Regions from separate parts of the Sideroxyarcus sp. TK5 genome, predicted to be linked through region 1. Evidence: predicted binding sites of a transcription regulator. Region 1 holds the regulator's gene; the other holds the start of a gene.
What was found. The regulator FNR, encoded in region 1, switches genes on or off when oxygen is low (the NO sensors DNR and NnrR bind a similar motif). The targets are predictions, from matches to a motif close to TTTGATNTANATCAAA.
Positions count from the first base shown of each region.

Region 2: a site for FNR is predicted at 6,698-6,713, ahead of ACYPYQ_RS08000 (oxygen-binding di-iron domain-containing protein). Genes of this name have one in related genera too.

Region 1 covers NZ_BAAHSJ010000003.1:184,337-199,422, reverse strand. The annotation lists gene gpmI (2,3-bisphosphoglycerate-independent phosphoglycerate mutase) at 1-7, shown strand, start outside; gene ACYPYQ_RS06800 (murein hydrolase activator EnvC family protein) at 28-1,140, shown strand; gene ACYPYQ_RS06795 (S41 family peptidase) at 1,137-2,525, shown strand; gene ACYPYQ_RS06790 (hypothetical protein) at 2,528-2,929, shown strand; gene ACYPYQ_RS06785 (HesA/MoeB/ThiF family protein) at 2,937-3,683, shown strand; gene ACYPYQ_RS06780 (nitronate monooxygenase) at 3,680-4,939, opposite strand; gene hemN (oxygen-independent coproporphyrinogen III oxidase) at 5,019-6,413, opposite strand; gene fnr (fumarate/nitrate reduction transcriptional regulator Fnr) at 6,539-7,240, shown strand; gene ACYPYQ_RS06765 (hypothetical protein) at 7,304-7,810, shown strand; gene ACYPYQ_RS06760 (hypothetical protein) at 7,821-8,495, shown strand; gene ccoS (cbb3-type cytochrome oxidase assembly protein CcoS) at 8,492-8,683, opposite strand; gene ACYPYQ_RS06750 (heavy metal translocating P-type ATPase) at 8,691-11,147, opposite strand; gene ACYPYQ_RS06745 (FixH family protein) at 11,161-11,673, opposite strand; gene ccoG (cytochrome c oxidase accessory protein CcoG) at 11,686-13,116, opposite strand; gene ccoP (cytochrome-c oxidase, cbb3-type subunit III) at 13,445-14,308, opposite strand; gene ACYPYQ_RS06730 (cbb3-type cytochrome oxidase subunit 3) at 14,305-14,514, opposite strand; gene ccoO (cytochrome-c oxidase, cbb3-type subunit II) at 14,507-15,086, opposite strand, start outside.
Region 2 covers NZ_BAAHSJ010000004.1:17,648-32,733, forward strand. The annotation lists gene ppa (inorganic diphosphatase) at 1-63, opposite strand, end outside; gene ACYPYQ_RS07975 (HDOD domain-containing protein) at 135-1,013, opposite strand; gene ACYPYQ_RS07980 (putative bifunctional diguanylate cyclase/phosphodiesterase) at 1,010-2,302, opposite strand; cyclic di-GMP riboswitch class I at 2,483-2,563, shown strand; gene ACYPYQ_RS07985 (bacteriohemerythrin) at 2,704-3,207, shown strand; gene ACYPYQ_RS07990 (sodium-translocating pyrophosphatase) at 3,283-5,319, opposite strand; gene ACYPYQ_RS07995 (6-phosphofructokinase) at 5,368-6,621, opposite strand; gene ACYPYQ_RS08000 (oxygen-binding di-iron domain-containing protein) at 6,782-7,555, shown strand; gene ACYPYQ_RS08005 (GlcG/HbpS family heme-binding protein) at 7,595-7,993, opposite strand; gene adk (adenylate kinase) at 7,996-8,652, opposite strand; gene kdsB (3-deoxy-manno-octulosonate cytidylyltransferase) at 8,671-9,432, opposite strand; gene ACYPYQ_RS08020 (Trm112 family protein) at 9,432-9,617, opposite strand; gene lpxK (tetraacyldisaccharide 4'-kinase) at 9,607-10,593, opposite strand; gene ACYPYQ_RS08030 (ExbD/TolR family protein) at 10,603-11,025, opposite strand; gene ACYPYQ_RS08035 (MotA/TolQ/ExbB proton channel family protein) at 11,022-11,627, opposite strand; gene ACYPYQ_RS08040 ([protein-PII] uridylyltransferase) at 12,006-14,540, opposite strand; gene map (type I methionyl aminopeptidase) at 14,540-15,086, opposite strand, start outside.

The sequences.
Region 1 (15,086 bases):
CAAGTGATACGCGGACTGCATTCGTGCTTGCTGGCATTCCTTCTGCTGCCCGCAAGCGCGCTTGCATCGCAGCAATCGGAGCTGGAGCGACTGCGTCAACGCCTGACCGCCATCCAGCAAGACTTCGAGCAGACCACCGAGTCGCGCTCCGAAGCCGCCGATGCGTTGCGCGATTCCGAGCGAGCCATCAGCGACAGCAACCGCAATCTGGCCCAGCTGGCGCGCCAGCGGCGCACGGCTGACTTGGAACTCGTGCGCTTGCGGCAACGCACTGCCGAATTGGATGCCCGCCACGACAAACAACGCTCCCTGCTGGGACGCTTGCTCTACCGGCAATACCTCGGCGGCATCGATCAGGATTACCTGAAACTCCTGCTCAACAGCAAAGAGCCGAACCAGTTTGCACGCGAGCTGCGCTATTACGACTACATCGCGCGCGAGCGCGCGGACACTTTGCAGAAGCTGCGTAGCGGACTTGCCGAGATCAAAGCAGCGAGCCGCGAGCTTCAGGCCAAGCAGCAAGAGATATCCGCCCTGCAAGCATCCGAGAGAAAGGCACTGTCGCAGCTGGAACGGGAACAGGGCAAACGTCGCCAGACTTTGACACGGATCGCCAGACAACTGAAACAGCAGCGCCACGAGATAGAGCGCCTGCGACGTAACGAAGCCCGCCTGACCAAACTGGTCGGCGAACTGGGACAGCTCTCCGGCACCGGAGACGGCGCCGCGTTCAAGGCGCTCAAGGGCAAGCTGGCGCTGCCAGTAAGTGGCAAGGTCGTCAACCAGTATGGCGCGCGGCGCACCGAAAGCAATCTGCCCTGGACCGGTTGGTTCGTGCGCGCCGCCGCGCGCCAACCTGTGCTGGCCGTCGCTGCCGGTCGCGTGGTCTACGCCGACTGGCTGCGCGGCTTCGGAAATCTGCTGATCGTCGATCACGGACAGGGCTATATGAGCCTGTATGGAAACAACGAGACCTTGTACAAACAAGTTGGCGAAACCGTGCAGACCGGCGACATCGTTGCCAGCGTGGGCAACAGCGGCGGCAACGCGGATTCCGGTTTATACTTTGAACTGCGCTATAAAGGCAGTCCGTTCAACCCCGACACGTGGATCAGGCATCCACAAGGAAAGACAAGATGAGTCGTCGCTTCAAGGAATTGGGTCTGATCAGTATCGGTTTGGTGGCTGGCATCGCCGCCAGTCTGCACTTCTCCGCCATCGCCGAGAAGGAGATGCCGCTGCCATTGCCGGTCGAGGAGCTGCGCGCATTCTCCGACGTGTTCGGGCGCATCAAGAGCGATTACGTGGAACCGGTGAGCGACAAGAAGCTCATCACCGAAGCGATCAACGGCATGCTGTCCGGATTGGACCCGCACTCGGCCTATCTGGATGCGGAAGGCTTCAAGGAACTGCAGGTCGGCACGCAGGGCGAGTTCGGTGGTCTCGGCATCGAGGTCGGCATGGAGGACGGACTGGTCAAAGTCATCTCGCCGATCGAGGACACCCCCGCCTTCAAGGCAGGCATCAAGAGCGGCGACCTGATCATCAAGCTCGATGACACACTGGTGAAGGGACTCACGCTGAACGATGCGGTCAAACGCATGCGCGGCAAACCCGGCAGCACCATCCGCCTGACCGTGGTGCGCAAGAACGAGGCCAAGCCGCTCCAGATCGATATCGTGCGGGCGGTGATCAAAGTGCAGAGCGTAAAGTTCAAGCTGCCGGAGCCGGGTTATGGCTTCGTGCGCATCACCCAGTTCCAGGAACACACCGGCGAGAACCTCGCGGCTGCGCTGGAGAACCTGCGCAAGCAGAACAAGGCACCGCTGCAAGGCCTGGTGCTCGATCTGCGCAACGATCCAGGCGGCCTGCTGACTGCGGCAGTCGGCGTGTCCGCCGCCTTCCTGCCCAAGGATTCATTGGTGGTCTACACCGAAGGGCGCACCGACGACGCACGCATGCGGCTGCTGGCCAATCCCGATCATTATCTGCGCGGCAACAAGCAGGACTATCTGAAAGACCTGTCGGGAGAGTTCGCCAACGTGCCGATGGTGGTGCTGGTGAACGGCGGCTCTGCCTCCGCCTCGGAGATCGTGGCCGGCGCGCTGCAGGATCACAAACGCGCGGTGATCATGGGCACCCAATCGTTCGGCAAAGGTTCGGTGCAAACCATCCTGCCGCTCGGCAACAACACTGCCATCAAGCTGACCACGGCTCGCTATTACACGCCGAGCGGCCGCTCCATCCAGGCCAAGGGCATCGAGCCCGATATCGTGGTCGAAGATCCGGCGACGGCCGTATTCGATAGTACGCTGCGTTTGCGCGAAGCCGATCTGGACAAGCACCTGAGCAACGGCCAGCCGGAGCCCGCCGACAGCACCAGCAAACCGGCACGCAAAACGCCCAAGAACAGCGACGAGGGCACAGACAAGATCGAGGTGGCAGAATTCGGTGCAAAGAACGACTACCAGCTGAATCAGGCACTGAATCTGTTGAAGGGGATGAGCATTCTGCGGGGGAAATGATCATGAATCCGTTTGAGCTGCACAAGGAACGCATTCTGGTTTTCTCGGATGAGCCTGCCGATCAGGTCGAACAGGCCTATCTGTTGCTGGAGGGCTTGAAGAATTTCGAGGTGGAGCGCGGTCCTATCGACAGGTCCCTGCGCATACGCTACAGCGTTGCGCATTATTCGCTGGAAGGTCTGCAAAAGGCGCTGCAGAAAGAAGGCTTCGTGTTCGATATCAGCCTGCTGGACCGCATCAGACATACCCTCATACACTATTGCGAGGACGTCCAGTACCATAACCTGAAGACGCCCGAACCCCGCACCAAGAACAATTCCCAGGAAGTCTTCGTCAAAGCCTACGAACAGCACCCCCACGGCGATCACGTCGACATCCCGCCCGAATCCGGCGCAGCGAAGTGACACGGGGATGGACGATAGCCAGCTGCTGCGGTACAGCCGCCACATCCTGTTGCCCGAGATCGGCATCGAAGGCCAGCGGTCGTTCCTAGATGCCCGCGCGCTGGTCCTCGGCGCGGGCGGCTTGGGCTCTCCTGCCGCCATGTTCCTTGCCGCTTCCGGCGTAGGCACCATTACGCTATGCGACGATGACCAGGTCGACCTCACCAACCTGCAACGCCAGCTGGCGCATCGAACCGCGAGTGTCGGCACAGCCAAAGTCGAATCCGCCCGGCAAACGTTGAATGCGATCAATCCGGAGGTCTGCGTAATGGTCGTGCAGGAACGGGCTGACGAGCCGCGCCTGGCCGCGTTGGTGGCGGAAGCGGACGTCGTGCTCGATTGCAGTGACAATTTCCCCACGCGCTATGCCCTGAACCGCGTCTGTGCTGTGGCGAAGAAGCCGCTGGTGTCAGGGGCCGCCACGCGCTTCGATGGCCAAGTGGGCGTGTTCGATTTTCGCAAGCCGGACAGCCCCTGCTACAACTGTCTTTTTCCCGAAGACAGCGAGGCGGAAGAGACACGTTGCGCGGTGATGGGGGTGTTCGCGCCGCTGGTCGGCATCGTGGGCAGCATGCAGGCGGCCGAAGCGTTGAAGTTGCTGGCGGGGATCGGGACGACACTGCATGGCAGAGTGCTGACGCTGGATACGCTGACCATGCAGCCGCGCGTCATGAAACTGGCGCGCGACCCGCAATGCAGCGTCTGCTCAGGTTAGTTCGCGCTTGATTCCGGCAAGGCGATCTTGTTGCCGGTGCTGAACTGGTAATCCTTGAATACGTGCTCGGCACTGAGTAGCTGATAGCTGCCGTCCTCCAACTTGTTGGTGGTGTCTTTCAGGCGGCTGGTCGTCTGCCCGCAGGTCCAGCACTTGAAGTTGCGCATGTGGGTGCACAGGCAGGTCTTGTCGTATACCGCGATCTTCTTTTCGCCGGGATGTGCCGCAATCTCGCGGTTATACGCATCGATATAGTCACAGCGCCCGTTGGCATCCAGCAGATAGCCGTATGACTCACAACCGGGACGGATGCCGGAGCCGGTGGATGGACTGTTCTTCAACATGCGCATGGGATAACCGGTGGGGGAAGTGCCGTTCACCTCGATATCGTCTTCGCTGGCCTTGAAGTATTCCTGCTGTACTTCCGGCGGCAGCCCGCACTCTTTGGCAACCGTGAAGCGCGTCGCCACCTGTACCGCCCCCGCCCCTTCCTGCAGATAGCCTGCCGCATCGCTACCGGTGAAGATGCCGCCCGCCGGGATCACCGGGATCCCCAGGTTCTCGGCTTTCAGGAAGGCGTGTATCTCGTTGGTGATGGTGCGCAGATCATATTGCGCCCAGTCCATGCCGAACCCCAGGTGACCGCCTGCCAGCGGCCCTTCCACGACGACAAAGTCAGGCAGCCGATTGGTCTTGGTGTTCTTGCGCAGGAACAGTTGCAGCGCGCGGACCGAAGACACGATGATGCCCAGCTTCGCATCACGGAAGCGCGGATGATCCTCCATCAGGGTGAACGAACCAAGATGCAGGCCGGCTGCCAGGGTGATGCCATCGATGCCCGCAGAGAGGGCCTCATGCAATCGCACCCGCAGCGTATCGCGGGGGGCGTTCATGGTCAGCTTTTCCATGATGTTGATGAACACCATGCCGCTGCCGCGCTTGCGTTCCATGGTCTTGCTGACGTGCAGACGGGTGGATTCAGCGATGTGACCGAGATCGAACTTGATCGAGGTCTTGTCCGAACTCTCGATGTTGTACTTGTACTGTTGCAGCTTCTCTTTGACGAAGCCGGTGTCGTAACGGCGATCGGAGACGGTCGGCAGCATCGCATCGGAGATATGTCCGACGCCGCCCAGACGGGCGGCTTCCAGTGCCAGGTCGGCCGTGGAGATATCGACTCCCATGCCGCCGATCATGATGGGGACCAGCTCGTGCTGGCCGAGCTTCAGGCGAAAATCATCTACTTTTATTGTCATGTCATCCCCTGATTGCGGGGCCTCCTCCATAAAGCCGCCAGCGCCCGCGCGATAGCGGAGCACTGGCAGCATTCCGGACTTATATTACCTTAGAGTAACGTGCGTGTTCCTGACGCGTGCGCAGATACTTGTCGAACACCATGCAGATGTTGCGTATCAGCATGCGCCCCTTTGGTGTGACGGTGATCCACTGCGGCGACAGCTCGAGCAATCCTTCACGCGCATATTCCTCCAGCTCTTTCATCTCGGCCGCGAAGTAGGTATCGAAGTCGATCAGATAGGAGATATTGAAGGATTCCTTGGATATCTCGAAATGGCACATCAACGCTTGGATGATAGCGCGCCGCACCAGATCGTCCGAATTCAACTCCAGGCCTCGCATGATGGGCAACACATTCCGATCCAGTGCATCGTAATACGGCTCCGGCTCCCGATAGTTCTGGCTGTAGGTGGGACCGATCTTGCCGATGGCGCTCACACCGAGGGCAACGAGGTCGCAGTCGGAATGGGTCGAGTAGCCCTGGAAGTTGCGGTGCAGACGCCCCTCGCGCTGCGCCACGGCGAGCTCGTCCTCCGGCTTGGCGAAATGGTCCATACCGATATACACATAGCCGGCCCCGGTCAGTTTTTTTACCGCCATGCTCAGGATGTCCAGTTTCACCTGCGGCGCTGGCAGATCCTCTTCATGGATACGGCGCTGCGGCTTGAAGATGGTGGGCATGTGCGCGTAGTTGTAGATCGACAGACGGTCGGGGTCGGCCGCGATCACCCGATCCAGAGTGCGCCCGAAACCCTCCAGCGTCTGCTTCGGCAGGCCATAGATCAGGTCGATGCTGACCGACTTGAAGCCGTTGGACCGCGCCGCTTTGATGATGCGCAACGTCTCTTCCTCGCTCTGGATACGATTGACCGCCTTTTGCACCTCGTCGTCGAAATCCTGCACGCCGATGCTGATACGGTTGAAACCGGTCGCGCCGAGCAGGGCGATGGTCTCATCGCTGACCTTGCGCGGATCGATCTCGATGGAGTATTCGCCATCCTCGACCAGCTTGAAATACTTGCCTATCGCGGCCATCACCTCGCGGATCTCGTCATCGCTCATGAAGGTCGGGGTACCGCCGCCAAAATGCAGCTGCTCGACCACCTGGCCCGGCCCCAGCAACTCGGCCTGCATCGCCATCTCCTTGATCAGGTAGCGCACATACTCTGCCGATTTGCTTCGATCCTTGGTGATGACCTTGTTGCAGGCGCAATAGAAGCACAAGGTGTTGCAGAACGGGATATGGATGTATAGCGAAAGCGGTCGTCCTACCCCGCCTATCTCGCGCTTTGCCAGCCAGTGGATATAACTCTCGGCGTTGAATGCCTCGACGAACCGGTCTGCAGTGGGATATGAAGTGTAGCGCGGCCCGTTCTTGTCCAGCCTGCGTATCAGTTCCAAGTCCACAACCAGTTGATTTACTGCCTCGTTCATCCTCTCCTCCTCTAGCAAGGGCGTAACTATGCCAGTTTGCTGCCCGTTTGACTTGATATATGTCAAAATAGCCTCGTATCAACCCTTCACCGAACGTGGCTTTGAACGATATCAACCAAACCGAGATGGCTCGTCTGCGGGTCGCCTGCTCCAATTGCAACCTGCGCGAACTATGTCTGCCCGTCGACCTGACGCCGGACGAGATGGCGCGCCTGGAAGAATTGAGTAACCAGAAACGCAGCTACACCACTGGCGATTACCTTTACCGTTCCGGCGACCGCTTCAAATCCTTGCATGCCATCCGCAGTGGCTCGTTCAAGACGCGTGTGCTGCATGAGGATGGCCGCGAGCAAGTCACCGGTTTCCTGATGCCCGGCGAGATCATCGGGCTGGAGGCGATCAGCTCCGATGTCCATACCTGTGAAGCGCTGGCAATGGAAGACAGCGAGGTCTGCGAACTCCCCTATGCCAAACTTGCTGAGTTGAGTCGCGAGATACCCAGCCTGCAACGTCATCTTCACAAGATCATGAGCCGCGAGATCGTGCGCGATCAGGGCATCATGCTGCTCTTGGGCTCCATGCGAGCAGAAGAACGTTTGGCCGCCTTCCTGCTGAACATGTCGCAGCGCAATGCCATACACGGCATGTCTGCCACACAGCTGCGGTTGCGCATGTCGCGACTGGAGATAGGCAGCTATCTTGGACTCAAACTGGAGACCGTCAGTCGCGCCTTCTCCCATTTCCAGGATGAAGGGCTGATCCAGGTCAAAGCACGGGCAATTGAGATCCTGGCCCTGCCCAGACTGCGCGAGATGGTCGGAAAATGACTATACTTCCTGCGGTTCCCCGGCTTCGCCCCCTGTAACTTCAATCCGATCCAGAGGCACACCATGAGCGAAAAATATACTGCTACTCCCGACGAGATCATCCGCGCCAAATGGCCGCACGAGATATTCCTGATCAACCTGGTGTTCAACCATATCCTGGTATTCGCCTCCACCTTCGGCGTATTCAGCACCTTCCCGGTGATGGTACTGATCGTTCCCCTCACCTCGTTCGCCATCACCGCCTATATCCTGATCAAGGCAGGCAAGATCAAAGCCGGCAACGAGACGACCTTCGTAAAGGCTCACTGGGCGATCGCGCACAAACGCAACAAACACTTCATGTGGCTGCTCACCATCACCTGCGCCGTCATCGGAGGCGGCTTCATGCTCTCCAAGCTGATGGGTTGGTCCAAGATTGCCACCATTGCACTGCTGGGCGGCATCGGCCTGCTTCCATTCATGGTCTCGCTGCTGGTGCTGATCGTGCTCGGCAACGATTCGATGTACCAGGCACGCCACAGCAAGATGCCGCGCGGCTTCAGTCCTGCGCCCTCGGCAGCCGAATCCTGAAACCGGCCATATGAGCACCGAAAAGAAGATCTACTGGGGCGTCGGAATCTTTTCCGTCGTCATCATCCTCTCCTCCTTCCTGATCCCTGGTGATCGTCCCGATAAAGAGGATCTGCCCTGGCATATCGAACACCCCGCCCCGGATACCGTCAAGATATTCGGCCTCACGCTGGGACAATCGAAGCTTGGGGATGCCGAGATGCGCTTCAAGGAGGAAGGAGAACCCAGCCTGTTCAAGTCACCGGCAGGCGTATTGTCCGCCGAACTGTTCTTCGAGCAGATCAATCTGGCCGGTTTGCGCTCCCGTGTGGTGCTGACTGCCGACATCCCGGAAACAGAGTTGAAGATGATGTATGAGCGCGGCCTGCGTATGGCCGGGACAGGAAGCGGCAAGAAGATCACCCTGACGCCGGATGACATCGCCGTGCTGCGCAAGGCCGCCATCGGCAGCCTGACGTATATGCCTGGGGTGAGGGTCGATGAAGCACTGTTCCTCAAGCGCTTCGGCCAGCCCGCGCAGGTCATCAAGGAGGAGAAACACGCCACCACCCACTGGCTTTATCCCCAACACGGCCTGGATATCAGCATGGGCGAGGGCGAGAAGCCCGTCTTGCAGTACGTTCCGCCCGCGGCGTTCGACAAGCTGGTCAAACCACTCCTGGCTCAAACAGCGAGCAGCAACTAAGGCTTCTCTTCCGCATCCGGCTTCTTGCTCGGATGCGGCATCATGTCTTCGTCGTCATCCATCAGGATGCGCTGTCCGCCGCCTTCCATATCCTCGTATTGCCCTTTTTTCACTGCAATGATCAATACGATCACAAAGAGGACGCCGAAGAACATCATGCCCGGTATCAAACTGTAGATAACTTCCATCTCTGTCTCACTTCCTGAACATAGTGCGTATACGCGCTGCATTGCCGATCACGATCAGCGAGCTGATAGGCATGGTGATCGCCGCCACCAGTGGACTGACCTTGGCCATCATGGCCAAGGGCACCATGATAAGGTTATATACGAACGACAAGCCGATATTCTGCTTGATTGTGAGCAGGGTGCGGCGCGACAGCTGGGTCGCCTGCAGCACCTTGCCCAATTCACTGTGCATCAACACGATGTCCGCGCTGTCGATCGACACATCGGTTCCCGAACCCAGCGCGATGCCCACGTTCGAGCGTATCAAGGCAGGCGCGTCGTTCACGCCGTCACCCACCATCGCCACGACCTCCCCTCTCTGCTGCAGGCGCTGGATGACCTGATCCTTGTCTTGTGGCATCACTTCGGCGATCACCTCCATCCCGCCCAGTTGCCGGGCGATAGCTTCGGCCACCGGCCGCCGGTCACCGCTCAGCAAGGTCATACCGATACCGGCCTCGCGCAAGGCATCCACCATCTGTTGCGCGTCAGCGCGCAGCTGGTCTGCCAGCCCGAATACCGCCACATGCCGCCCGGCGCAGGCCATATACACGCAACTCATCGCCTGCGACTCCCATTGATGGGCTTGTGAATGCAATGCCTCATCCAGCGCCACACCGCACTGAGCCAGCCAGCCGGCGCTGCCCAGCCGGATGTCCTGCCCATCGACCGTAGCTGCGATTCCGAGCCCCGCAGTCGCATGGAATCCGCTCACTTCGAGTGAGCGGAAAGGATATTGATGATGCTCCGCAAAATTCACGATTGCGCGCGCGGTACTGTGTTCACTGAGGCGTTCTGCCGCTGCAGCCTTGGCTATCATCCTCCCGGCATCAACCCCGGCCGCGATCTTTGATTGCGCCACGCTCATCTTGCCTTCGGTCAGCGTGCCGGTCTTGTCAAACACGAAGTGCGTCACCCTGGACAGGGTTTCGAGCACCAGTCCGTTCTTGACCAGAATGCCGTGTTTCGCCCCCAGACCGGAAGCGACGGCGATGGACATCGGCGTCGCCATGCCGAGCGCACACGGGCAGGTGATGATGAGCACAGAGGTCGCCGCCATCAATGCCAATTCGAAGTCTTGTGAATTCCAGATGAAGAAGGTCGTGCATGCACACAACAACGTCACCAGCACGAACCACGGCACTATCGTGTCAGCCAGACGCTGGATGGGGGCTTTGGAGGATTGCGCCTCCTCCACCAGACGGATGATCTTTGACAGCGTGGTGTTCTGTAGTTGACTGCGCACTTCCACCAGCAATGCTCCCGTGGTATTGACGGTTCCTGCAGAGACCGTATCACCTGCGCGCTTGTTAACCGGCGCGGACTCCCCGCTCAGCATCGCCTCATCCACAGCACTGCATCCCTCCAGCACCACACCATCCACGGGGACGGTGTAGCCCGGCTTCACCATCACCTTGTCGCCAGGCATCACCGCGCGGATGGGCGTCATCTTCTCCACCTCCTCCTTTATGACCATGGCCACTCTAGGCTGCAACTCCATCAGTCGCTTCGTTGCGGACAGCGCCTGGTGCCTGAACATCCCTTCAAGGTATCGCCCGATCAGAATGACAAAGGTGAGGTTGGTGACGGTATCGAAGAAGACTTCTCCGTGCTGATTGTTGGTCAGCGTGACATACAGCGAATAGATGTATGTCACCGACAGGCCCAGTACGATAGGCAGGTCCATGGTCAGATGCCCCGCCCTAAGTCCGCCCGCCGCTCCTTTGAAAAAGGGGTAGCCCGAATAGAATAGCGTCGGCGTAGCCAATACCAGGCCCATCCAGTGGAAAAAGCCGCGAAACTCATCCTGATTGGCACCGCTATAGAGCGCAATGGCTATCCACATCATGTTCATCGCTGCAAAGCCTGCGAAGAACAGCCTGAACAGCATGGCGCGATTGGTTCTTTTTATGGCACCTTCAGCGCTTTCCGGATCATAGGGCACTGCCGAGTAGCCGATACGCACCAAGGCCTTGATCAGGTCTGACAGCTTCGTCCGGCTGTTATCCCACTTCACATGCAGGCGTTTGCTCGCCAGATTGACCTCGGCCGAACGTACACCGGGCACCTTCTTCAGACCTCTCTCGATCAACCAGACGCAGGCTGCACAGTGGATGCCTTCGACCAGCAGATGGATGGCACGCTCGTCCCCGGCACAGGTGGTGAATTCCTGCTGGACTTCATCGAAGTCGTAGATATCGATGTCTTTGGGAGGCTCCGGCGGCGGAGCGAGCAGCACACCTTCCGGCGTGCGCTGGTAATAACCCTGCAATCCCGCCTCGTAGATGGCAGCACATACCGACTGGCAACCAAAGCAGCAAAAATCCCTGTGCTTGCCTTCCAGTACTGTTGAGAATTCGGCATCGGCCGGAATCGGCAAACCGCAATGGAAGCAGCCAGCCGAAACATTGTCACCGTGACTCATGGACAGTGCGCACTCAGCGTAGCGCCTCAACCACCATGAACCGCTCCGTGTCTACTGCGAACTCGTCACTGCCGCGCTTGAGATGGATGTGCAACTCCCAGTAGCCCTTCAACGGGAAACTGATGTACCCCTGATAGTTTCCTGCCGCGACCTCTTTGAACGCGGTGATGAAGTCTTTGCTGGCATCCGATGCACGATATGCCTCCACTTCCATCTCGCCACTGACGGGCTTGCCATCCTTGTCCAGCACGGAAATCTCATACATCGTTGGCTGCCCCTGGATGAGAGCTTTGGGCTTATTGATGGTGGTCTGCCATCCCAAGGCCTGCTGCCTGCCCAACTCGCTCAACATCTGCGTGTTGGTCTTGCGGTCCTTGGTTTTGTATTCACGGTCGATCAGAGACGACTGGTTGTGTGTGGCGAACCAGATGAATGCCGCATTGACGGCAAGCACCACCACGATGAGGCCAAGCATGCCGAGCAACCATGGGTTGCGCAATCCGGATTTGTGATCTTGAGAAATCATCTGCCTGCTCCGTTATTTCTTGGGGCCGTAGAATTGGCTGGTGTATTCGGCGAAGACGTTCGGATCATCCTCCTGCTCCACTCTGAATCGTATTGGAACAACATCATCAACGATGTTCGCAGATGGCGCTTTGACGAAGACCGTAAAGGATGCTTGCCGTCCGTGATGTGTCATCGGGTTTTGCTCCACCCCGATGATGACTTGATCTTTCACGCCGCCTTCCGCCGTGACTTTCACACGGAAGTCCTTGTCGGTCTTGTTCAGCACCTTGAAATCGAACTTGTTCTGGATAGAGCCGTCACTCATCTGCACATACAAGGGTTGCCGCTCGTGCATGATCTTCAGCGTCATGGATCCCATATGCGTCAACCCCCAAACGATACCGGCCAGCGCGATCAGGATGATACTGAGATATACCAGCGTCCTTGGATGCTGATACATCTTCTTGGCCGGCTTGCCCGACAGTTCGTCCAGCGATGCGTAACGGATCAAACCACGCGGCTTGTTGATCTTGTCCATCACGACATCGCAGGCATCGATGCACAGCCCGCAGGTGATGCAACCCAGCTGTTGTCCGTTGCGGATATCCACCCCGGTCGGGCAAACCTGCACGCACTGGAAGCAGTCGATGCAATCCCCTTGCTGGGCCACCGCTTCTCCACCCTTGCGGATCTTGCCGCGCGGTTCGCCCCTCGTGTAGTCATAGGTAGGCAGGATGGTCTGGCTGTCGGTCATGACCCCCTGGATGCGTGCGTACGGGCAGAGCCAGAAGCAGGTCTGCTCCCGCAAGAAACCTGCAAGGATGTAGGTTCCAAAGAAGAACATCGTGATAACCACCCAGCCTACCGTGGGCAGCTGGAAATTCACAAGCTTGTTCCAGTAATCGAAAGCGTCTACGAACCAGATGGAAAAACTGATGCCGGTCAGTAATGCAATCAGCGCCCAGAGCGTGTGTTTGATCACTCTCTTGCGCAGCTTGTCAAAGTTCCATGGCGCACTGTCCAGCTTGCGTCTGGCGGTAGGGTTACCCTCGATCTTGTCTTCGATCCAGGTGAACCAGTCGGTCCACGCTGTCTGGAAGCAGAAGTAGCCGCACCATACGCGCGAGGCCACTGAGGTAACAGCGAAAAGGGTCATGGCCGCCACCAAAAGTACCAGCGACAACATCCATATGTCCTGCGGCAATACAGTCAGACTGAAGAAATGGAACTGATTGTGGTCAATATCGAACAGGATGGCTTGCTTTCCGTTCCAGCGCAGGTAAGGAAGGAGGAAGAACGGCAGCCACAAAGCCAGCTGGGCCCGATCCTTGAAAGTTCGGAAGAACCCAGGCATGCGCTTGGCATGGATAGTCTGCCCGCCCGTGTTGACCGTCCAGGTCTCGAACTCGTTATATAGCGTGGTGACTTCACCCGGTTCTTTCTTTTCGACTTGCTGATTCATACCGCCTCCTGAATACGCAACGATGTGCCCCTCGATCCTAAAGCACCTTGTAGTTTCGTGATTCTACTTCTTTAGATTGTGCCGCTCTGTGATTTTTCGTACAAAAGAAAAGGAGGAGAGCAAGCTCTCCTCCTTTAGCAAACAGCGAATTCTTACTTGCTGTTCTTATCCTTTGTGGCGTTGCGGAATGTCACATAGAACAACCAGGCAACCACTGCGATCGATCCCACCAGTGCAATGATAACACCCCAAAAAACCATATCCTGATTCATAGCTGCTCTCCTTACGTTATGACCTGCACAAGGAACCTCATGCAGGCCTCACAAGATTACTGCGCTTGACCACCGCCGAACTTGTACACATACACAGCCAGCTTCTTGATCTCAGCGTCAGACAGCTTGCCGCCCTGGAAGGCGGGCATCACTGCCACACGCGTCTCGGGTGTGCCAGCATTGACACCGTGCTTGATGGTGTACTTGATGCCCTCGACGGAGCTGTCAAAACGCCAGACGCTGTCGGTCAGGTTGGCAGAACCCATGGCTTGCATACCCTTACCGTCTTCACCGTGGCAGGCGGTACAGCCCTTCTCGGCGAAAAGCGGTGTAGAGGTCGGCTTGCCGGCCGCCACTGCATTGGCCAGCGTGTCGATCTCTGCTTCGGACAACATGTCAGCGTGGGCCATCATCATGCCCTGACGTCCACCCGCGATTGTCTCGTGGATGGCGTCGATGGTACCGCCGAACAGCCAGTCGTCGTCATTCAGGATGGGCGCGAACAGACCGAACTTGTCATGCGTTCCCACGCCGTTCTGGCCGTGGCACGCTGCACAGTTGTCACCGAACAGCACCTTGCCGGAACGTGTCACATACTCGGTCAGCTCGCTGTCTGCCAAGATAGCAGCAGGCGTCATGTCCTTCAGTTTGGCCTCATACTTGCCGCGCACCTCATCCACCACACTCTTGTCGGCTTCCATCTCGGTGATGGCAGTCCAGCCACCCAAACCCTTGAACCATGTGCCGCCGTTGGACAGCGGAATGGAAGGGTAGTACAGGAAGTACACCACACACCAGATCGCGCTGGCTGTCAGGCCCAGCATCCACCACTTGGGCGGCTGATTGATATAGTCGCCCAGATCGTCATCCCAGACGTGCCCGGTCGTTGGCACGCTGCTTGCATCGTGTTTGTCGCTCATCTTTTTTCTCCCAATTTGATAGGGTCCTCGTCGTCCAGAGCCATACGGCTCTGGGCTTCGAAATTTTGCTTGTTGGACGGTCGGAACACCATGACGTAGGTCACCACCATGCCGACCGCAGCGACCAGAGCAAAGAACACCCCCAGCCAGTCATTGGTCGTCATAGCCTGCACATCCATACCCAGGTGCTCCAACAGCTTAATCACGGTAGTTCACACCTTCTTCGAACTTGACGTGATTGCCCATGCTCTGCAGGTAGGCGATCAGAGCATCCATGTCGGTCTTGCCTTCCAGCTCGGCCGGAGCAGCCGCGATGTACTCATCGGTATAGATGGTCTTCGGTACCGGGTTGAACGGCATGATGGTCAGAACCTTCATGGTTTCAACGGTCTCGGCGACATCCACCTTCTTGTCATTCAGCCAGAAGTAGTTAGGCATCACAGACTCGGGCACCACATCGCGCGGGTACATCAGATGGCGGCGATGCCACTCATCAGAGTACTTGCCAGCAAGGCGAGCCAGATCAGGGCCGGTACGCTTGGAACCCCACTGGTAGGTGTGGTCGTACATGGACTCTTCAGCGATGGAGTAGTGGCCATAACGGTCTTTCTCGTCGCGGAAAGGACGGATCATCTGCGAGTGGCACAGGAAGCAGCCTTCGCGGATGTAGACGTTGCGGCCAGCCAGTTCCAGGGCCTTGTAAGGACGCACGCCGTCACCGGGCTGCCAATCGTCCAGCGTCTTGTGCGCCGACGTTTCCGGATTCCAGATGATCTTG
Region 2 (15,086 bases), on a different contig from region 1:
CTCGATGATGACGTTGAAATCGTCGGGGAGGTTGTTGCCGGAAGGTACCTTGTTCAAACCCATGATGCGTCGCCTTTGCCATAAAAAATGAAGGCGCGGATTGTACCACCGGGCCGGGCTATGCCCAATACTGCCTATTCGTTGGCGGCAATGACCGGAGCGGCCTCGAGCGCCAAGGCTTCCAGCCTGGCTTGGTCGATATCCAGCAGTTTCAGGCAGGTCGCGCCCAGCTTGTCCCATTCATGGGTGAGACTGAGACCGAGCTGCTGTTGCACGAGATGTTCCGCCAGCTGGGTGACGGCGATGAGTTTGCGGGTGATCAGGGGCGGCGGGGAGCTGGTGGCGGCCAGCACCGGCTGGTCGTGATGGTGGCGTATGGACAGGCAGATCTCTTCCGGCAACCACCAGCTCTGGGCCAGCACGCAGCCCACGATGGCGTGATTGGTCGGCAACACGTCATCCTCGACCATTGTGAATCCCAGCTCGGCTTCGTTGTTGGCCGATTGCAACACCGATTCGTAGCTGGGCAGACGTTTGAGCAAGACCGGTATGCCGCAATCCCGGAACAGGCCGAAAGTATAGGCGTCCTCGGGCGGGATCCTCAGGCCGTTCAACTGCTGCGCAAGCCATCCGGACAGGCGTGCGAAACGCGAGGAGGCATCCCAGAATCGCTCCAGGTTCGGAACGGTGGGGAACGATTTGCGCAGGATGATACCGGCCACAGCACGGCTGGCGGTGTTCAGGCCGAGTATGACCAGTGCCTCGTTGACGGAACGCACCCGTTGCCGGACCCCGAAATACGGGGAGTTCGCGGTCTTGATCAGACTGGCGGACAGGCTGACGTCGGAGCAGATGATGCTGGCCAGTCGATGGTAATCCGGCTCGTCCTTTTCCGCTTCGACCATGAACCGCCTCAGGATGGCTGGACAGGGCGGGATGCCGAGGTCGATCACCGTTTGTTCGACCATGCGGTCCAATGGGGTCGGGCTGGGGGTCTGCAGGTCCAAAATCATGTGCTCCGTGCTTTAAGCCAGTTCAGCAGTTCTGCTTCCGGCATGGGTTTCGCGTAAAAGAAGCCCTGTATGGCATCCACACCGGCCTCAAGCAAGACATCGATCTGTTGCTGGTTCTCGCATCCCTCGGCCACGATGGTCATGCCCAGTTCGTGCCCGAGTCGGGTCACTGCATTGACCACGGACAATGCGCGTCTATCGTCCGGCAAGACAGTCACGAATGCACGGTCCAGCTTGAGCTTCCCCGCCGGCAGGTCTTTCAGGCTGGCCAGGCAGGAATAGCCGGTGCCGAAATCGTCGATGGACAGATTCACGCCGGCGGCAATGATCTCCTTCAGGTTCTGCTGGACCGTATCCGAGATGTCCATGAACAGCGATTCGGTCAATTCAAGTTCGATCAGTTCGGGGCTTGCATTGGAACAGACCAGCGCCGCGTGCATCGCATGGGTGAATTCCGCAGAGATCAATTGCGCACGGGAGACATTGATGGCGACCTTGGTCTTGAAGCCGGCGTCCTGCAGGGCGCGTGCCTGCATCGCCCCCTGCATCAGGCTGAGTTCGCCGAGACGGGTGATGAGGCCGGTCTTCTCCGCGACCGGGATGAACCGCATCGGGGAGATGTTCTCGCCGTTCAGATTGCAGCGCATCAGGGCCTCGACAGCCTCGACCTTCCCGTCGGAGCGGATGATGGGCTGGTAGTGCAGGCAGAAGCCGCCCGTTTCCAGCGCTTCATGCAGGGTGCTTTCGATGGCGAGCTCTTCGCGGGCAAGGGTGACGCCCATGCGTCCCGGGATGGGCTCGTCCCCCGAGCAGACGATGCTGTTGCCGCCCTTGGATTTGGCCGCGAACATGGCATGGTCGGCACGCTCAAGCAGCGTGAGCGGATCTTCATTCGGTTCGTGGACCGCGACGCCGATGCTGGCGGTCGGGCGCAGGGTCAGACTGCCGATATGGAGTGGTTCTTGCACGATGCTTGCCAGCTCGACGGCGAACAGGAATGCTTGCTCGCGGTTGAATCCCGGGGCCAGCAGCACGAATTCGTCACCGCCTACCCGCGAGATCTCGGCGCGGCCCAACACGCACGGCCGGAAACGGGTGGCCAGGTTCTCGATCACCTCGTCACCGACCAGATGGCCGAACGATTCGTTGATCTGTTTGAAGCGGTCGAGATCGAGCCAGATCACGGCGAAAGTCTGCCGGCTGCCGCTCGCTTCGGCAGCCAATCGCATGGCTGTGTGGAAGCAGCCGAAGCGATTCAGGAATCCTGTAAGAGAATCGACGCTATTCATTTAGCGGGATGCAGTGTCTGGGTTCTGTGCAACAACTTGAGGACGGCAAGGATAAACCAAATGGACCTGTCTGCAGAGCGGAATTGAGCGCCGGGTGAGAACTGTCCGGCCGGGTTGCCTTGAGCGGTGGCTGGGGAAAAGAAAAACACATTGTCCATGTGCAAGATAGTGGTTAATATCCGTCCCACTTGGCAAACATATCGAAAGGTATGGGCGCAAAGTCTCCGGCCTAAGGGAAACTATGGTAGCGGGACCGCCACAGAGACGAATCAGTCCTGTGACCGTTGTGTATCGCTTCCTGTCTTCCCGAAACCGCAGAGATCGTTGCCTTCCTGCATGCCAGTTCGTCTGTGCGTGTCCGAGGAGGGTGGTGAGCAACGTGTCTTTCCGTGGAGGTGCAAATGACAAGTGATGAGGTTTTCTTCAAGTGGCTGCCCGATTACAGTGTCAATATCAAAACTATCGATGACCAACATCAGGAACTGGTCAATATCCTGAATCGCCTTTTTGTTGCGGTATCCAGGCGGGAAGGGGACAAAGCCATCGCGGGGATACTGGATGCGCTGACCAGCTATACCAGGACACATTTCGCGCTGGAGGAACGTTTGATGCGCGAAGCAAGATACAAAGATCTGGTGCCGCATATGGAAGAGCACCGCAAGCTGATTGCGCAACTGGATGAGCTATGTAACAAGCACATGATGGAGGAGAAGCCGATCTATTTCGAGATGCTCAGCTTCCTGAAGTCATGGCTCAGGGACCACATCCAGGGCGTGGATACCCAATACAGTGCTGCGCTGCAGCAGTCCGGTTTTTCCGTGACCGCGTGGGAACGGGAAGCGACTGCGGAATTCGCCCGCATGTCTGCTTCCAGGAAGTGGTGGGAGGTGTGGAAGCCTGCTTGAGCTATCCGTTCAGGCATGTCCATGCAAATAAGGCCGACGCAGAGTCGGCCTTTTTGCATGGAAATACCGTAACGGTCACAGCAGCGGCACGATCATCAGCGCAACGATGTTGATGATCTTGATCAGCGGATTCACCGCCGGGCCGGCGGTATCCTTGTACGGGTCGCCTACCGTATCGCCGGTCACGGCGGCCTTGTGGGCTTCTGAACCTTTGCCGCCGTGGTGGCCTTCCTCGATGTACTTCTTGGCATTGTCCCAGGCGCCGCCGCCGGTGGTCATGGAGATGGCCACGAAGATGCCGGTGATGATGGTACCGACCAGCACGCCGCCCAGCGCCTGGGGGCCCAGCAGCAGGCCGACGATCAGCGGCACCGCGACCGGCAGCAGCGAGGGCACGATCATCTCCTTGATCGCCGCGCGGGTCAGCATGTCGACGCAGGTGCCGTATTCCGGCTTGGCCGTGCCTGCCATGATGCCTGGGATATCTTTGAATTGACGGCGCACTTCAATCACCACCGAGCCGGCCGCGCGGCCGACCGCCTCCATGCCCATCGCGCCGAACAGATAAGGCACCATGCCGCCGATGAACAGGCCGATGATGACCATGTGGTTGGACAGGTCGAAGGTCAGCGCCGGGCCGCCGTGCGTCGCCAGCGCGTGGGTGTAGTCGGCGAACAGCACCAGTGCCGCCAGTCCGGCAGAGCCGATGGCGTAACCCTTGGTCACCGCCTTGGTGGTGTTGCCCACCGCGTCCAGCGGGTCGGTGATGTTGCGGATCTTTTCGTCGAGACCGGCCATCTCGGCGATGCCGCCCGCGTTGTCGGTGATCGGGCCGTAGGCGTCCAGTGCCACGATGATGCCGGCCATCGACAGCATGGAGGTCGCGGCGATGGCGATGCCGTACAGGCCGCCCAGTTCGAACGCGCCCCAGATCGACAGGCAGACGGCGATCACCGGCAGTGCGGTGGATTTCATCGACACGCCCAGACCGGCGATGATGTTGGTGCCGTGGCCGGTAGTCGAGGCGTGCGCGATATGCTGCACCGGGCTGAAATCGGTGGCGGTGTAATACTCTGTGATCCATACCATCGCGGCGGTCAGTGCCAGACCGATCAGCGAGGCGAGATAGAGGTCCATAGAGGTCACGAGCCTCCCGTCTATCATCACGCCGTCGCCCAGTATCCAGGTGGTGACCGGATAGAACGCGGCCACGGCCAGTGCACCGGAGACCAGCAAGCCGCGATAGAGTGCGTTCATGATCTTGCCGCCTTCATGTGCCTTGACGAAGAAGGTGCCGACGATGGAAGCGATGATGGACACGCCGCCCAGCACCAGCGGGTAGATCACCGCTTCGGGCGAACCGGTGATGAGCAGGCCGCCCAGCACCATGGTGGCGATGATGGTCACCGCATAGGTCTCGAACAGGTCGGCCGCCATGCCGGCACAATCGCCCACGTTGTCGCCCACGTTGTCGGCGATCACCGCCGGATTGCGCGAATCGTCTTCCGGAATACCGGCTTCGACCTTGCCGACCAGGTCGGCGCCGACGTCGGCGCCCTTGGTGAAGATGCCGCCGCCCAGACGGGCGAAGATGGAAATCAGCGATCCGCCGAACGCCAGACCGACCAGCGCATGGGTCGCTTCGCTGGTACTGGCCCCCATCGTGATGGTGAGGAAGGCGTAGTAACCGGCCACGCCCAGCAGTCCCAGTCCGACCACCAGCAGGCCGGTGATCGCGCCGCCCTTGAAGGCCACGTTCAGTGCGGCGTTCAGCCCGTCATTGGCTGCTTGTGCGGTACGGATGTTGGCGCGCACCGAGACGTTCATGCCGATGTAGCCGGTCAGGCCGGACAATGTTGCGCCGAGCAGGAACCCGACCGCCGTCTGCCAGCCCAGCGCGACGAAGATCGCCACCAGCAGGATGGTGCCGACCAGTGCGATGGTGCTGTATTGCCGGTTCAGATAGGCCTGCGCGCCTTCCTGTACCGCCGCCGCGATCTCGCGCATGCGGTCGTTGCCGGTCGGCAGGCCCAGTATCCATTTGATCGAAATGCCGCCATAGAGCAATGCGGCGATGGCGCACAACAAGGCGAAACCAAGAGCAGATGACATCGTTCCCTCCCCAAGTTAAAACCGCCCCTTGCGGAGCGGCGTTGAGTTTCAGATCTTGAACTTCGGCAGTTTGGCGGGCACTGCCACATTCTTCAGTTGCACATATTGCGGCAAGCCATCCTTGTAGGCCGGATAGTCTTCGCCCTTGATCAGTGGTATCAGATAGGCGCGGCATTTGTCCGTGATGCCGAAGCCGTCCCGTGTGATGAAGTCGCGCGGCATGAACTTCTCAACATTGGCGACCTTGGACAGCGGCGCGACGCCGATCTTCCATTTATAGGGTTTGTCTGAGGTGCGCAGGATGGCGGGCATCACCGAGTTCTCGCCCTTGAGCGCCAGCTCGACGGCTGCCTTGCCCAGCGCGTAAGCCTGTTCCACGTCGGTCTTTGACGCGATGTGGCGCGCGGCGCGTTGCAGGTAGTCGGCCACCGCCCAGTGGAACTTGTAGCCGAACGCTTCCTTCACCATGTTGGCGATGACCGGCGCGGCGCCGCCGAGTTGTGCGTGGCCGAACGCGTCCTTCGTACCCTGCTCGGCGATGAACTTGCCGTCCGGATAGTGGCAGCCTTCGGATACGACCACCGTGCAGTAGCCGTGCTTCTTCACCATGGCATCGACCTTCGCGAGGAATTTCTTCTGGTCGAATTCGATCTCGGGGAACAGGATGACCACCGGGATCCCTTGCGCCTCGGCGAGACCGCCTGCAGCGGCGATCCAGCCCGCGTGGCGGCCCATCACTTCCAGCACGAACACCTTGGTCGAGGTCTTGGCCATGGAGCGCACGTCGTAGCTGGCTTCCAGCGTGGAGACGGCGATGTATTTGGCGACCGAGCCGAAGCCGGGACAGCAGTCGGTGATGGGCAGGTCGTTGTCCACGGTCTTGGGCACGTGGATGGCCTGCACCGGATAACCCATCTTCTCGGAGAGTTGGGACACCTTGTAGCAGGTGTCGGCTGAGTCGCCGCCGCCGTTATAGAAGAAGTAACCGATGTTGTGTGCCTTGAACACTTCTATCAGGCGCTGGTATTCGCGCTGGTTCTCTTCCAGCCCCTTGAGTTTGAAGCGGCAGGAGCCGAAGGCGCCGGAAGGCGTATTGCGCAGGGCGGCGATGGCTTTGGCGGATTCTTTGGAGGTGTCGATCAGTTCTTCGGTGAGGGCACCGATGATTCCGTTGCGCCCCGCGTAGACTTTTCCGATCTTGTCTTTGTGCTTGCGGGCGGTCTCGATGACTCCGCAGGCTGAGGCGTTGATGACGGCAGTGACGCCGCCGGATTGCGCATAGAACGCGTTCTTTTTTGCCATGTTATGCTTCCCCCGCAGGTTGATGAAGACTATGCCCATCTTACGCCGATTTTATTTCGGCGGTCGAGGCGGCAGAATTGATTTTCATCAAATTCACGCAAGACATGTTTCGCTAGAATGCGCGACCTGTTTATAAAAACGATTATCTCTGGAGAGTGGAATGGCGATCGAACTGTTCAATAACGGCAAGCACCTGTGCCTGATATTTGATGACCTGGTGGATGACTCGATGGGCGAGGCGGTGCAAGCCAACCAGTTCCTGATCATCGACCACGAACATGGTGCATTGCTCGATCCGGGTGGCAACATGACCTACAACGGCCTGTTGATGGAGATGCACAACTATTTCGCGCCGAAGAACCTGGATTACATCCTGGCATCGCATGCCGACCCGGACATCATCGCCTCGGTCAACAAGTGGATGATCCACTCCGAATGCAAGGTGATGATCTCCAAACTGTGGGCACGTTTCGTGCCGCACTTCTGCAGTGTGGGCAACTCGGCCGGGCGGGTGGAAGGCATTCCCGACGAAGGGATGGTGCTGCCGCTGGGTAACTCCGTCATCAAGGCGATCCCGGCGCACTTCATGCACTCCGAGGGCAACTTTCAGTTCTACGATCCGGTCAGCAAGATCCTTTTCACCGGCGACATGGGTGCCTCCATCGTGCCGCACACCGCAGTCGACACGCCGGTGGAGGACTTCAAGTCGCATATCCAGTACATGGAAGGCTTCCACAAGCGCTATATGATCTCCAACAAGATCTGCCGTTACTGGGTGAACATGGTGCGCGGCATGGATGTGGAGATGATCGTGCCGCAGCACGGCCGCATGTTCAAAGGCAAGAAGATGGTGAACGAGTTCCTGAACTGGATCGAGACATTGCCGTGCGGTATCGACCTGATGACGCAGGACCAGTACCGCGAGCCTAGGTAAGGCGAGACTGCGCCGGAACATCCGGCGCAGTTAAATCCCCTAGAGAGCGGCTGCTCCGGCCGCCGCGATCTGCCCGTCTTGGGCCGAACGCACCCCGCTGATACCGATCGCCCCGACCACGACACCGTCGCGCAGCAGCGGCACGCCGCCTTCGGCCGGGATCACACCGGGCAGGGCGAGATGGATCAGCCGGCCGCCCATCACGGCATCTTCGGAAGCCTTGGAGGGCATATGCAGCGCCGCCGCCATGTGGGCTTTGGCGGTGGCAGTCTCGACGCTGCCGAAGCGCGTATCGTGACTGCGCTGCATGTACAGCATGTGGCCGCCGTCGTCGACGACTACGATGGACACTTTCCAGTCATTGGCGCGCGCCTCGGCCTCGGCGGCAGCAGCGACACGCTTGGCATCCTCCAGCGTCAATACCGGTTTGCTCGCCATGTTCAGGCTCCCAGCACCTTGAACACCTGTGCGCGGATGTCGTCGACGCTGCCCACGCCGGGGACATGCACGACCCGTGGGGCCAGCGCATCGCCGGACTTCTGCCAGGCGCTGTAGTATTCGACCAGCGGCTGTGTCTGGTCGTGATAGACACCGAGGCGTTTGATCACCGTGTCTTCCGCATCGTCGGGGCGTTGCACCAGCTCCTCGCCGGTGATGTCGTCCTTGCCTGCCACCTTGGGCGGGTTGAACACCAGATGATAGGTGCGTCCCGAGGCGGGATGCACGCGGCGGCCGCTCATGCGTTGCACGATCTCGCTGTCCGCGACGTCGATCTCCACCACATAGTCGATCTTGATACCGGCATCCTTCATCGCCTGCGCCTGCGGGATGGTGCGCGGGAAGCCGTCGAACAGGAAGCCGTTGGCGCAGTCCGCTTCCTTGATGCGATCCTTGACCAGATCGATGATGATGTCGTCGGAGATCAGATTGCCGGCATCCATCACTTGTTTGGCGGCGATACCGAGCGGGGTGCCTGCCTTGATCGCGGCGCGCAGCATGTCGCCGGTGGAGATCTGCGGGATGCCGAACTTCTCCCTGATGAAGTTGGCCTGAGTGCCCTTACCGGCGCCGGGTGCACCTAACAGGATCAGTCTCATGTTGTATTCCTCCAGTGATTATCGTGATTCGAAAATGCGCCGTGCGTTCAGCAGGTCCTGCTCGGTGTCCACGCCGCTGGGAGGCGCGTCTCGCGTGACGGTCACGCCGATCCGGTAGCCATGATACAGCGCACGCAGTTGTTCAAGGGATTCCGCCAGTTCGATGGGGGCAGGGGCGAGCTGGCCGTATGCTTTCAGGAACGAAGCGCGGTAGGCATAGATGCCGATATGTCGCAGCACAGTGACCTCGCCCGGCAGGGGTTCGCCTTTGGCGTAGGCGTCGCGCGGCCACGGGATGGGGGCGCGGCTGAAGTACAGCGCATTGCCGTGTTTGTCGAGCACCGCCTTGACGATGTTCGGGTTGCGCATCGACGCTTCATCGTGCACAGGGTGGCAGGCGGTGGCGATGGCACAGTCGGTGTGTTCGTGCAGATGTCGCGCGACAGCCGCGATCAGTTGCGGCGGGATCAAGGGCTCGTCCCCCTGCACGTTCACCACGATGGTGTCATCCGGCCAGCCCTGTTGCATGCAAACTTCCGCAATGCGGTCGGTGCCGCTGACATGGTCGGTGCGGGTCATGCAGGCCTCGAATCCGTTCGCGCCGGCAGCCTCGACGATGGGGGCGTGGTCGGTGGCGATGATGATCTGCTGCGCGCCGCTGCTGGCGGCCTGTTCCGCGACACGTATCACCATCGGCTTGCCGCCGATGTCCAGCAGGGGTTTGCCCGGCAGGCGCGTGGAAGCGAAGCGCGCGGGGATGACGACTTTGAAGGAAAGCATCAGAGCTTTTCGACTTCCTCGGCGGTGAGCGTGCGTGCCTCGTCGGCCAGCATCACCGGGATGTCATCCTGGATCGGATAGGCCAGCCGGTCGGCTTTGCACACCAGTTCCTGCTCGGCCTTACGATAGACCAGCGGTGATTTGCACAGCGGACAGACCAGGATGTCGAGCAGTTTAGCGTCCATGAGATAGTTTTTCCGTGATGAGGTTGAACAGCGGCGGGGCGACTTGCGCATCCACTTGCAGCACCCAGTGTCTGGGGGAGGCGAACGCCGCGCATTTTACCGCATCTTTTTCCGTCATGAGTATCGCGTCCGCATCCTTGGGATTGATCTCGTTGCCGCTGTAATGGTGATGGTCGGGAAAGGCGTGCGTGTCGGGCTGCAGGCCGAGCTGTTGCAGATGGCGGAAGAAGCGTTGCGGATGGCCGATGCCGGCGAGCGCATGCACTTTCAGGCCTTCAAAGTCGGCAGCCGAACGCGTCAGGGTCGGGTCGAGCAGGTTGTGGAAGCGCGTGCCCTGCAGCGACATCGTGAAGCCTTCCGCAATATCGGGCGTCCCGCCATTGAACACCAGTGCATCGACCTCGCGCAGTCGCGACAATGGCTCGCGCAGCGGGCCGGCGGGCAGCAGCAGGCCGTTGCCGAAACGGCGCACACCATCGATCACGGCGATCTCGATGTCGCGCTGCAGACGATAGTGCTGCAAGCCATCGTCGCTGATGAGGATGTCGCATTCGGGATGGGCCTGCAGCAGCGCTTGGGCAACGGAGGGGCGGTCGCGCCCCACCCAGACCGGGCACAGTGCGCGGCGCGCCATCAGCAGTGGTTCGTCGCCGACCGTGCGCGCGCTATCGTCCTTGCGCACTTCGCGAGCGGATGCGTCACCCTCGCTGCGGTAACCGCGGCTGATGATGGCGGGATGCCGACCGGCTTCGATCAAGCGCTGCGCCAGCCACAGTGTGAGCGGTGTCTTGCCGGTGCCGCCCACCGTGACATTGCCCACCACGATCACCGGCACGGGCAACTTCACCGAGGCGAGCATGCCGACGCGGAACAGCAAGCGGCGCAGCGCCACCAGCAGGCGGAACAGCAGGCTGAGCGGATACAGCAGCAGATGGAGCGGGGAGAGGCGATACCAGTGCTGTTGCAGACGTTCCATGTCTGCAGGTTATTTGGCCGGGGTGCGTGTGGTGAAGGTGATGCGGCCGTAACCGGCTTCACGCGCCGCTTCCATGATGGTGATCACCGACTGGTGCGCCGCCTTGGCGTCGGCATTGATCACGATCACCGGGTCGTCCTGCTTGCCGGCCGCCTTGCGCAGGGCCTGCGAGAATTCGCCCAGGTTCTTGAAATCGGTACGCGCGCCGTTGATCGCATAGTGCTCGGAAGCATCCACCGCCACCACGATGGGTTTGCTGACCGGCACCGTGCTGTCGGCACCGCCGGCCTGCGGCAGGTTGATCTGCAGTTCGGAGAACTTGCCGTAGCTGGTGGTGACCATCAGGAAGATCAGGATCACCAGCAACACATCGATCATCGCGATCAGGTTGATCTCCGGTGTCTCGCGATCGCGGCCCCGCTGGAAATTCATTTGCGTTCCCCGTGCACGATCTCCACCAGTTTGATGGCCTGCTGTTCCATCTCGATGGTGAGGCTGTCCACCTGGGCACGGAAGTGGCGATAAGCGATCATGCTGGGCACTGCCACGATCAGGCCGAAGGCGGTGTTGTACAAAGCCACCGAGATGCCGTGCGCCAGTTCGGCCGGGGCGGCGCCGCCCGCGTTCTGCGAGCCGAAGATCTCGATCATGCCGACCAGTGTGCCGAACAGGCCCAGCAGGGGGCTGATGGAGGCGATGGTGCCGAGTGTGGTCAGGAAGCGCTCCATCTCGTGACTGGCGGCGCGGCCGGTCTCTTCGATGGCTTCCTTCATCACCTGCGGCGGGCTCTTGATGTTCTTCAGCCCGGCGGCGAACACCTTGCCCAGCGGCGAACCTGCACTCAGACGGTCCAGCATGGCCGGGCTGACACCGCGCTGTTTCAGTTCGTTCACCACTTCGTCCAGCAGGCCGGGCGGGTTCACATTCTTGCCGCGCAGATAGATCGCACGTTCGACGATGAGGGTGACGGCAACCAGAGAACAGATGATCAGAAACCAGATCGGCCAGCCGGCCGCTTCGATGAGATTGAACACGCAACGACTCCCAATGGCGAAAATTCCAAGGCGCGAACTGTAGCCTGTAAGGCCCGTCCACGGCAAGGCAAGTTGGCAGTTTCAAGCTAACTGACGGAGCGAAAAGCTTTTTATCGTTTATTCACAAAAGCTGGGGATAACTTTGTGGAAGGATCACTTTCAGCGAGCGCAAAAGACCGTCATTTCGGGCATTGCTGAATCGTTGCATAAAAAATATACGACAAAAAACAATAATAAAAACAATGCGATGCAATAAGTCGTTGTTTTTTCGACAGGGGAGCTTGTCAAGAGGGGCAAGTTGGCAGGGTGGGTGTGGATTGTCCGCGTTTGTCAATATGCCATTTGGCCTATTTTTCAACTTTTTTTCGAGGGTCGCGCTCAGGCGAGCTGCGAGACGAGGACATCGCGCAGTGCCTCGCGGGCATGCGCATCGTTCAATGCTTCTCCGTCTATCCAGAAAGTATCTTCGGCCCGCGCACCCAGCGTGTTGATCTTCGCGCTGCGGATCAGCACCTTGTGACGGGTGAGGATGTAGGCGATGCGCGCCAGCAGGCCGGGACGGTCGCCGGCCACCAGCGACAGGTTGTAGCGTCCCTTCTCGTCGCGCCGCAGCTCGACCTGGGGCGCGATGGGGAAATGTTTCAACTGGCGGCTGCGGCGCCCGAAGGCCGGCTCGGGGATGGAGACGGCGTCGCCGCCTATCTCCTCGGCCAGCGCGTATTCGACATAGTTCATCACATCGCGGTAGGCAGTCTTGTCCTGGCTCGCATCCATCACCAGGAAGCTGTCCAGCGCGTAGCCGTGTTCGGTGGTGTGCACCTTGGCTTCCATGATGTTGTAGTTCATGCGCGCGAAGAAATTGCAGATGCGCGCGAACAGGTAGGGCTGGTCGCGCTGGTACACCAGCACCTGCATGCCTTCGCCGATGCGCGAGAGGCGTGTCTTGATGATGGGTGTCTTGATGTCCGGGCGCTGGGTCAGCGCCCGTGTGTGCCAGGCGATCTCGTGCGCCTCGTGGCGGATGAAGTATTCGTCGTCCAGTTTCGCCCACAGCGGCAGATAGGTCTCCGGCGCGATCGCGTACAGATTGAGCGTGGCGGCTGCCTCGCGCTGCGTCTGGCCGATCTGGTCGGCGATCTTGCCGTAGTTCAGATAGTGCAGGGTGGCGTGGTACAGGTCCTCCAGCAGCTTCCCTTTCCAGGCGTTCCATACCTTGGGACTGGTGCCGCGCACATCGGCCACGGTCAGCAGATACAGGGCCGTCAGGTGGCGCTCGTCCGGCACGTCCGCCGCGAAGGCGGCGATCACGTCCTGGTCGCTCAGGTCCTGTTTCTGCGCCGTGGCCGACATGCGCAGATGGTGCTTCACCAGCCACACCACGAGCTCGCTGTCCTCCGGCGGGATGCCGTGCATCCTGCAGAAGCGGCGCGCATCGGTGCGCCCCAGCAGGGAATGGTCACCGCCGCGCCCTTTTGCGATGTCGTGGAACAGCGCGCCGATATACAGCACCTCGGGCCGCTCGAAGTCGCGGATCAGCCGGCTGCTCAACGGGAACTCGTGCGCGTACTGCTCCAGCGTGGCGCGGCGCAGGTTGCGCAACACCATCAAGATATGTTCGTCCACGGTATAGACATGGAACAGGTCGTGCTGCATCTGGCCCACCACGCGTCCGAAGGCCGGCAGGTAGCGTCCCAGGATGTCCTGCTGGTTCATGCGGCGCAGCGCGTGGGTCAGGCCTTGCGGCTGGCGGAAGATCTGCATGAACAGCTCGCGGTTATGCGGGTCGCGCCGGAACGCCGGGCCGACCAGACGGCGGACGCGCCACAGGGCGCGCAGCGTCGCGGCAGAAAAACCGTTCAATTCGGGATGCTGTTGCAGCAACAGGAAGCATTCAAGGATGGCGGACGGCTCGCGTTCGAACAGCCCGTCGTCGCAGGCTTCCAGCGTATCGTCGCGCGCGATGAAGCGCGGATTGAGGGGGCGCGTCGTACTGACGGTGAACAGGCGCGCGCGCATGGTCTGCAGCAACACGCTGTTCAGTTGCAGTACCGCGCGCTTGGTGCGGTAATACTGGCGCATCATGCGCTCGCTGGCGCGCAACTGCGGCGTGGCGGTCATACCCAGCTGTTCGGCCAGCGGCTGCTGGTAGTCGAACACCAGCCGGTCGTCGTGGCGGCCGCACAGTTCGTGCAGGCGGATGCGCATATCCTGCAGCAGCTGCTGGTGACGCACCACTTGCCGCGCTTCGGTCATGGTCAGCAAGCCGTTACGCGCCAGCGCCTGCCAGGTATCGCCGAAACCGGCGGCCCGCGCGATCCACAGCACATTGTGCAGGTCGCGCAATCCGCCGGGACTTTCCTTCAGGTTCGGTTCCAGATTGAAGTCTGTGTCCACGTAACGGGTGTGGCGCTGCTGTTGTTCCAGACTCTTGGCCTGATAGAACGCGCAAGGATCGAGGTGCTCGTGCAGCCGCTGTTGCAGTGTCGCGAACAGTGCGGCATCGCCGTCCAGCAGGCGTGCCTCCAGCAGGTTGGTCTGCACGGTGATGTCGCTGCTGGCATCCAGGCATTCATCCACCGTGCGCACACTGTGGCCGATCTCCAGACCCATGTCCCACCACAGGCCGACCAGCGCTTGCAGTCGGCTTTGCAGCGCTTCATCCGCTTCCTGTGGTAGCAGGATCAGCAGGTCGATGTCCGATCTGGGATAGAGCTCGCCACGGCCGTAGCCGCCCACGGCGACCAGCGCCAGCCCGGGCGGGATGTCGGACGCGCGCCACACTTGTTGCAGATGTTCGTCCACGACCTGTGTATGGTCGCGCAGGTAGCGGGCGGGTTGGGGTGATTCCGCATAGGCCTGTTTGAGCGCGAGTCGCGCGGCACGCAGGCTGTTGCGGACGGCGTGTACGGGCATCAGGCGGGGATGGCGGGCGATCCGGCGGAAAGCGTCAGCACTTCATAGCCGGTCTCGGTGACCAGTATGGTGTGTTCCCATTGTGCGGACAGACTGTGGTCCTTGGTGACGATGCTCCAGCCGTCGCCCAGTTGCTTGATGTCTTTCTTGCCGGCATTGATCATCGGCTCGATGGTGAAGATCATGCCCGCTTCCAGCTTCACGCCGGTACCGGCCTTGCCGTAGTGCAGCACCTGCGGCTCCTCGTGGAACTTGCGACCGATGCCGTGGCCGCAGAACTCGCGCACCACGCTGTAGCCCAGTCCTTCGGCGAAGGACTGGATGGCGTGACCGATGTCGCCCAGATGCGCACCGGCGCGCACCTGGCGGATGCCGTGCCACATCGCTTCATAGGTCTTCTCACACAGGCGCCTGGCCTGGATGGAAGGCTCGCCCACGTAGTACATACGGCTGGTGTCACCGTGGAAACCGTCCTTGATGGTGGTGATGTCGAGATTGACGATGTCACCGTTCTTCAGTTTCTTGTCGCTGGGCACGCCGTGGCAC